Xanthocytophaga agilis: one gene and its partner. The protein of the gene in region 2 interacts with the protein of the main gene of each other region in a pairwise test. Links are inferred from orthologs where the notes say so. Each region holds a gene or a part of one and is shown on either strand. Other genes may lie near its edges.

Region 1 (3,829 bases), on a different replicon or contig from region 2:
GGTTCAACCATCAGATCAAACAAATACTCTTTGCCTTCCTCATGAAATCCTACTCTGAATTTAGCATGACTTCGCATCAGAATATATTCGAAAGGTAAAAAAACTTGCCTGCTTACGCAAAATAAATAATCAAAACGAAAATCAATGAACTGACTTACTTTCTCATTCTGTATGTCACCAAACAGAGAGATCTCCTTTTTGGTAAAAAAATCGAACTTAAACTGATATGGATTACTATGAAAGTTCTCAAAAAATGTTAGTGCACGCACTCTTTTATGATCTCTCACCAACTCATCCACAAACTTATTTAAAGCTTGTTGTTGTCCCTCCTCCTCCAGAAAAAGGATACCAATATCTTTTGCCTCTGGTAAGGATACCATGACAGCATCCTCTGATCTACCTTTCCGAATCAGTTGATCTGTCTTGCGCTTTAGAAAATAGTCAGCAATTTTCATTTTTTGTTTTCAGTGGTTGTTCTCGTCTATCATTTTCATTTATAATGATAGATATACTATATTTTATCCGGCAGTCTCTCCTATCATTGTCAGAAAGTCCTGCTCGGAAATGATCTTAACACCAAGTTTCTCTGCCTTTTCCAGTTTGGATGGCCCCATATTCTCACCTGCCAGCAGATAATCCAGCTTTCCAGATACACCACTTAAGACCTTTCCTCCATTGGCAATAATCTTGTCTTTTAACACATCCCGATCAAAGTGCACAAATACTCCTGAAATTACAAATGACTTGCCTTCCAGTGCATTGCTCTCCATAACCAGTTCGCGCATCTCCATCTGCATCTGTACACCAGCCTCTTTTAGTTGCTGTATATACTCAACGTTCCGTGGCTCAGCAAAAAAACGGGCAATGCTCTCAGCAATTTTACCACCAATCTCAGGCGCTTGCATCAGTTGCTCAACCGTTGCCTGATAAATAGCATCTATATTTCCAAAATAGGCGGCCAGCTTTGCTGCAACCGTTGCTCCTACATAACGAATCCCTAAAGCAAACAGTACCCGATCAAAAGGAACAGCCTTGGATTTTTCAATAGAAGTCAGCATATTCTCGACTGTCTTCTGTTTAAAAGAAACCCGACGTACCTCACCTGTATCTGGATTGGTTATCACTTTTTCCAATCCAAAAAGCTGATTATAACTCAACTTATATAAATCAGCGGGACTATGTACCAAACCCTTATCATACAGCAATTCAATTTTTCCTTCGCCCAGACTATCCATATTCATTGCCTTACGCTGGATAAAATGCTCAATACGACCTCTGATCTGTGGAGGACACTCCAGTTCATTAGGGCAGTAATAGGCAGCCTCTCCTGGAATCCGTACCAGTGCAGTATTACAGGCAGGACAGGTTGTCGGAAACTGTACGGGAGCAGAACCCTCGTTCCGTTTAGTCAGATCAACACCTGTGACTTTAGGAATAATCTCTCCCCCTTTCTCAATAAACAGTGTATCCCCTTCATGAATGTCCAGACGGGCAATCTCGTTGGCATTATGCAATGAAGCTCTTCGCACTGTTGTACCAGCTAGTAATACAGCCTTCAGATTAGCCACAGGTGTAACAGCTCCTGTACGTCCAACCTGATAACTAACAGATTCCAATGGTGTGGCAGCAGCCAGTGCTTTGTATTTATAAGCAATTGCCCAGCGTGGACTTTTTGCAGTAAATCCCAGTTCCTGCTGTACCTCAAAGGCATTAACTTTTAGCACGATTCCATCTGTTCCTAAAGGCAGATTAAATCTTTCTGTATCCCAGTAATGAATATAATCCATTACCTCTTCAATAGTCTTACAAACCCGATAGGTTGGCGATACCTGAAATCCCCACTTTGTCAGTTGTTCCATTGACTGAGAGTGAGTCTGATAAGGCAGATTCTCACCAAGCAGGTAGTATATATAACAATCCAGCTGCCGTTTGGCCACTTCTGTTGAATCCTGAAGCTTTAATGTACCCGAAGCTGCATTGCGGGGATTTGCCATCAGAGCTTCTCCAATATCCTCCCGCATCTGATTCAGTTGTTCAAAAACCTTCCAGGGCATAAACACTTCTCCTCTTACCTCAAATTCAGCTGGAATATTGTCACCATAAATCTTCAATGGAATAGATCGGATGGTTCGGGCATTGGCTGTAATATCATCTCCCTGTACACCATCACCACGCGTAACAGCACGCTCCAACACCCCGTTTTTATACGTCAGACTCAAAGCCACTCCATCAAACTTCAGTTCACATACATATTCAAATTCATGATCTATCAATCTACGAATACGGGTATCAAAATCTTTAATTTCTTCTTCTGAATAGCTGTTACCCAGTGATAACATGGGATACTTGTGCTTGACAGAGGCAAAGTTTTTCGTAATGGTCCCTCCTACCCGCTGCGTAGGAGAATCAGGCTGAAGAAATTGAGGAAATTGTTTTTCCAAACCTGTCAATTCTTCCAGCAAGACATCAAAATCGTAATCAGAAATTTCAGATATACTATCCTGATAATAACGGTAGTTGTAATAATTTATCTTTTCAGTAAGCTCATTTATGCGGGACTGGGCCTGTGATTCTGTCATAATACTAGCGGATTGTTCAACTGCAAAGGTGGGAAGATAGGAAAAGAAAATCAAATCTGTTTTATAGTAACTATTTCCTTATTTATCCGTACTCAACACAACAGCTATTTCTGGTAGAAACAAGAATAAAACCTTTCAATATAACTCACTATCCAACAGATACATACATTTATTAACACCTATTTTACAAGTCAAAAAACACATTTTAATATAAAATCACATGATACAAACCTCACTTTTAAGATATGTTTACTATATCAAGCAAACATTAAATTGAATTTTTTCAACAAAAGTCTATATTTGCGTTATAATTAACCAGCAACTATACAAGGGAAGTTTAGTTATCCCTGATCAATGAGCCAATCTTCTGCTTGATGAGTCTTTTCTCCAGAAAATTGTACATAATTTATTATTTGTTTGTCAATCCTTTATGCGAATTTTCATTTATAGCATAGTAGTCTGGATATTTCAATTCTTTTTATTACCGATAAGCAATGCCCAAAATAGTCTAAAACTTCAGAATGATTCAGTAACCTATAACCTGAACCCTTATCTGAAAATGCTGAAAGACAAAAACCGATCGCTCAGCATTACTCAGATACAATCTCCTGTTTTCCAAAACAGGTTTATAGCTCATCCTAATTATAGTCTGGGTTTCAGCCAGGCAGGTTACTGGCTACGGTTTACTATTCTGTCTCCTCCTGATAAAAACTGGATTCTTTCCATACACAATCCATTGCTGGTTCATGCTAAATTGTATATTCCTCAGAGAGATTCCGGATTTCAGGTACAAGAGTGGGGATCACAAACCACGAAACTCTACTCCTATAAGTATCCTATATTTAGCATAAAGCCACAATCGGCTACTCCTCAAACCTATTATCTGTATGTATGGGGAGATGGCCCTTTGGATCTGCCTGTTCTCATTGAATCCGAAACCTTTTTTCAGAAAAAAGATCATATTGAACAGTTTTGGCAGGGAATCTTTTATGGGATTCTGTTTGTGATGGCTGTTTATAACTTCATTTTGTATGTCTTCCTCAGAGACCTTAGTTATCTTTATTATGTATTATATCTGATTCTGATTGCATTCTTTTTACTTTCTCTCAGTGGATATGGAAACGAATGGTTATGGTCATCTCCCAGTTGGTGGTCGGACAGAGCTGTTTTTATAACGGGAAGTTTAACAGCCATCATGATTGTTATCTTTTGTCTGCAATTTCTCCACTTACGCAAAACTTTGCCCGCCT
Region 2 (4,927 bases):
AGTCCCTTCGACAGCTTAGTGAAGATGATCTGGCAAAATATACCTTCAAAGCCATGACAACCTGGGGCGATACAGCGGATTTCAAACATTATTTACCTCGAATATTCGAACTTTTGGCAACTACTTCTTTTCCTGTTGACACTTTCATTGTTTTAGGAAAACTAACCTATGGAGATTGGCGTCACTGGAAAAAAGAGGAACAGGATGTTCTCACTCGTTTTCTGTTTGCCTGGTGGACGGATCTCATCAAGAATCAGTCGTATTTTGACAAAGAAACTTTTCTAGAGATCTATAAGCTGACAGGAGCTATTGAGCCAATGCTAACGCGCTGGAACCTTAGTTTTGAAGATTATAGCTTTCAAAATTTTGTTGATCTCATTCATAGCTACTATGATGAGTTACCCAACTTAAAGGCAGGCTTTAGAGAATTGTCAAGCGAATCAATAGCTATACTTATCAGCTGGATAAAAGAACGCAAAGAAATCCTTCAGAATGGTTTCTTTTACTTTGAAGATCAAGACAAAGAACTTGCAAAAAATGCCTCCATTGCACTCTGTATTCTGGAACATGCAGTCTAGAAGGCTTCCTTCTTTCTCATCATTTGATTCACAGCCTCACATTTCTATACTATAGGTATATACTCTGAAAAAGTTTACAAACTCCCAAAAATGTCAACATTGTTGCTGTCATACCCAATATGCCGAGAAAATATGCATCCATTTCAAGAATATTTGTATAGGGTCTCCTGAAAATGGTAAATAACCATATAACAAATGCTCCGACATATCTGAAGATCAATATAAAAACTACTTCTAGTAGTATCTCCATACATTATTTTCCTTTGTATAAATTCTGTTAAAAGTTAGTTGTTTTTTCAATTATATTCTAATTCTCTTTTAAAGCTATTGTGGAAGGACAGATGACATAAAAAACGAGGTTCAGAAAATTCCGAACCTCGTATATATACATTAATTGTAAACTACTTATACTACCACGTTTACAATCCGTTTTGGTACTACAATCACCTTTTTCGGTGCTTTACCTTCCAGCCATTTCTGTACTGTTTCTTCTGCCAATACTGATTGCTCGATATCTGCCGGAAGAGCATCTGCCGGGAAGGTCATTTTGATACGTACCTTTCCATTGATAGAAATGGGATACTCAAAACTATCTTCTGTCAGGTAAGATGCATTGAACACCGGATAGGATGCCTTAGTAACGCTGGTAGCGTGTCCTAAGATAGACCACAGTTCTTCTGCGATGTGAGGTGCAAATGGTGACAAAATCACAATCAGATCGCTCAGAATAGCCCGCTTGCTGCATTTTTGAGAAGACAATTCATTCACACAAATCATAAAGGCACTGACCGTTGTATTAAATGAATAGTTTTCAATATCATCCGCTACCTTTTTGATGGTTTTATGCAGTGACTTCAACTCTTCGCGGGTTGGTTCGGCATCTGTTACCAGCAGGTTCCCATTGTCTTCGTTATAGAATAACCGCCACAGTTTACGCAGGAAGTTATGTACACCACTGATGCCATTGGTGTTCCAGGGTTTAGCATCTGTCAATGGTCCCAGGAACATCTCATACATACGTAATGTGTCAGCTCCATAACGGGCTACAATATCATCAGGATTTACAACGTTGTAGTAACGTTTTGACATCTTATCGATTTCCCAGCCACAAATATATTTTCCATCCTCCAGGATGAATTCTGCATTTTGGAAATCTGGTCTCCATTTTTTGAATGCTTCTACATTCAATTCATCGTTTTCAACAATATTTACATCTACGTGAATCGCAGTTGTCTCATATTCTTTACGCAGATTGTATGATACAAATACCGGGTTTTTTCCTTCTCCTTCAGAAGATTTCACACGATAGACATAATTGCTTCGTCCCAAAATCATCCCCTGATTAATCAGCTTCTTTGCATACTCCTTCTGAGGAACCAGACCCAGGTCATATAGGAAGTGATTCCAGAAACGGGAATATAACAAGTGTCCGGTAGCATGTTCTGAACCTCCCAGATACAAGTCTACATTCTGCCAGTAGTCAACAGACTCTTTGGATGCAAACTCACTGTCATTCTGAGGGTCCATATACCGATAGAAATACCAGCTGGAACCAGCCCATCCAGGCATGGTACTCAATTCATATTCATACTGTCCTTTGTATTTCCAGTTCTCGGCTCTTCCCAGTGGTGGCTCACCCGTTTCAGTTGGAAGATACTTATCAATTTCGGGTAATAGCAATGGCAAATCCTGCTCATCAATTAATTGCGGCAGACCATCCTTATAATAAACAGGTACTGGTTCACCCCAATAACGCTGACGGCTAAATACCGCATTGCGTAGACGGTATTGTACCTTACCTTTACCCAAACCTCTTTCTTCCAGCCACTTAATCAGGGTAGCTGTAGCTTCTTTGTACTCCATACCATTGATGATACTAGAGTTGATATAGCGTCCCTCTTTGGTAGCATCTGCTTGCTTATCCATATCCTTTTGAGAATCCAGAATAGGAATAATCGGCAGGCTAAAATGGGTTGCAAAATTCCAGTCCCGCTGATCACCGGAAGGCACACCCATTACAGCACCTGTTCCATAGCCAGCCAGTACATAATCAGCGAGATAGATAGGTACTTTCTCTCCATTAAATGGATTGATAGCGTAACTTCCTGTAAATACTCCTGTCACCTTCTTTACTTCTGACATCCGGTCTACTTCTGAACGGGATGCTGCCCATTTTACATAGGTATCTACTTCGGTTTTCTGCTCAGGCGTAGTCAGGAATGACACAAACTCATGTTCAGGTGCCAGTACAATAAAGCTTACACCATAAATGGTATCTACCCTTGTAGTGAACACTTCAATCAGATTATCATTGTTTCCTTCAATCGCAAACTGTACACTCGCCCCCTGTGAACGGCCAATCCAATTGCGTTGCTGTTCTTTGATAGAGTCAGACCAGTCAATCTCGTTTAATCCATCCAGTAAACGATCTGCATAGGCAGTAATCCGCATAGACCACTGTTTCATCAGTTTACGCTCTACCGGATAGCCACCTCTTTCAGATACACCATCTTTTACCTCATCGTTAGACAATACACTACCCAGAGCCGCGCACCAGTTTACATAGGCTTCATCAGGCATAGTCAGACGGTATTTAAACAACAACTCCTGTTGCTGCTTATCTGTCATTGCATTCCACTCTGCTGCTGTAAAAGCAGGCGTATCCTCATCACATACTGCATTAATGCCACAATTACCCTGTTTTGCAAAGTGTTCGGTTAGTTTACTGATTGGAAGAGCCTTATCTGCATCCTTGTCATAGTAATGGTTAAACAGTTGCATAAAAATCCACTGTGTCCATTTGTAGAACTTAGGATCAGACGTACGTACTTCCCGGCTCCAGTCGTAGCTGAATCCTATTTTCTTCAGCTGACTGATATACGTATCAATATTATTTTCTGTTGTAACGGCAGGATGCTGTCCGGTTTGTATTGCATACTGTTCTGCTGGCAAACCAAACGAATCAAATCCCATCGGATGCAGCACATTGAAACCCTGCAGACGTTTATAGCGGGATACAATATCCGAGGCTATATAACCCAGTGGATGCCCCACATGCAATCCGGCTCCGGATGGATACGGAAACATATCCAGTACATAGTACTTGGGACGACTGGCGTCTACATCTGTACGATAGGTCTGCTGTTCTTCCCAGCGTTGCTGCCATCTTTTTTCTATTTCACGAAAGTTGTACTCAGACATACAGGTTATTTTCGGTTTAAGAGGTTCTAAACGAAGCGCAAAAGTAAGGATTTTTGCAGAAATGCAGGAGGGAGCAGAAAAATAACTGTACTTGCTATAAAATAGATTGGCTTGTATTAACAAATAAAGGTAATTTAGATACCAGATTCTTTGCCTGGGGTAAGATAAATGCGGAAGGTAGTACCTTTGTTTACTTCACTTTCAAGTTCAATACGACCTCCCAGAGCGTCTACCTGTGTTTTGACAAGATATAGTCCCAAGCCTTTGCCTTCCACATGAAAGTGAAAACGTTTATAAAGCTGATATACATTTTTGCCATACGCCATCAGATCTATGCCGAGACCATTATCACTTACTTCCATGCCAATGGTTTGCTCCTGTTGCCAGGTTCGGATACGTATAATGGGTGTACGATCCGGATGTCGGTATTTGATCGCATTACTAATTAAATTATGAAGAATACTATCTATATAAGCTGGAATGGATAAAAACAGAAATACCTCCGAAAAGTCTACTTGTAGTTCGGTTTCTGTATCCTGTATTTCTTTAGACAGATTAGCTTTTACCTTCTCAAGTTCATGATAAAGATTAACCTCTGATAAAATTTTAGTGCTGTTCTTTTTTACTTCCAGAATCGCATTCAGGTCTTTAATGACCTGATCCAGGTCATAGGCTGTTTTTATTAGTTTTTTTGTAACATCCTTAGGGTCAATATCTGTTTGCGTTTCTGCCAGTTCAAGTAGTGTACCTAGTCCCTGAATACGGGCAACGGGCGATCGGAGGTTGTGGGCAGTAATAAAAGCGAACTGTTCCAACTGTTGATTGTAATCTACCAGTTCCTGCGTACGTATGTCTACTTCTTTCTTCAGCGACTTATTTCGTTGTCGTATGGTCTTATTCTGTTCTTCTATGATCTGCTGGGCTTTCATAAGCTCTTCAAACTGAGCGCTTAGTTTATCCCGTTGCATCGCAATTTCTTCCTGTTGGGAATGCAATTCTTCATTCTGAGCCAGTATCTCCTGGTGTTTATTCCAGATGTCCTGTGTTTTGCTATCAATAATTTTGTTAAGCCGTAGTCTTTCGCGTTCATGTCGCCATGTATTTACCTGTATAAGAATCCAGATCAACGCAATCAGAATGGTAAAATA

What was found. Proteins that work in one complex are often made in the same cells at the same time.
Region 1: the proteins of leuS (region 2) and ligA interact in binary tests that used the Escherichia coli proteins (3 or more experiments, as listed by UniProt). The link is inferred for Xanthocytophaga agilis from one-to-one orthologs.

The regions. Positions count from the first base shown.
Region 1 is NZ_JASJOU010000003.1:15,275-19,103, forward strand. The notes cover bases 50-3,023. They hold ligA (NAD-dependent DNA ligase LigA), read right to left. Parts: upstream 2,580-3,023; coding sequence 519-2,579; downstream 50-518. Other genes in these bases: QNI22_RS10520 (DUF6913 domain-containing protein), read right to left, coding at 50-455; QNI22_RS10530 (hybrid sensor histidine kinase/response regulator), read left to right, coding at 3,010-3,023. Outside these bases: more of QNI22_RS10520, read right to left, coding at 1-49; more of QNI22_RS10530, read left to right, coding at 3,024-3,829. UniProt on the Escherichia coli protein: DNA ligase that catalyzes the formation of phosphodiester linkages between 5'-phosphoryl and 3'-hydroxyl groups in double-stranded DNA using NAD as a coenzyme and as the energy source for the reaction.
Region 2 is NZ_JASJOU010000013.1:244,517-249,443, reverse strand. What follows is about bases 784-4,117. They hold leuS (leucine--tRNA ligase), read right to left. Parts: upstream 3,780-4,117; coding sequence 984-3,779; downstream 784-983. Other genes in these bases: QNI22_RS29745 (ATP-binding protein), read right to left, coding at 3,914-4,117. In the rest of the region: QNI22_RS29755 (hypothetical protein), read left to right, coding at 1-578; more of QNI22_RS29745, read right to left, coding at 4,118-4,927.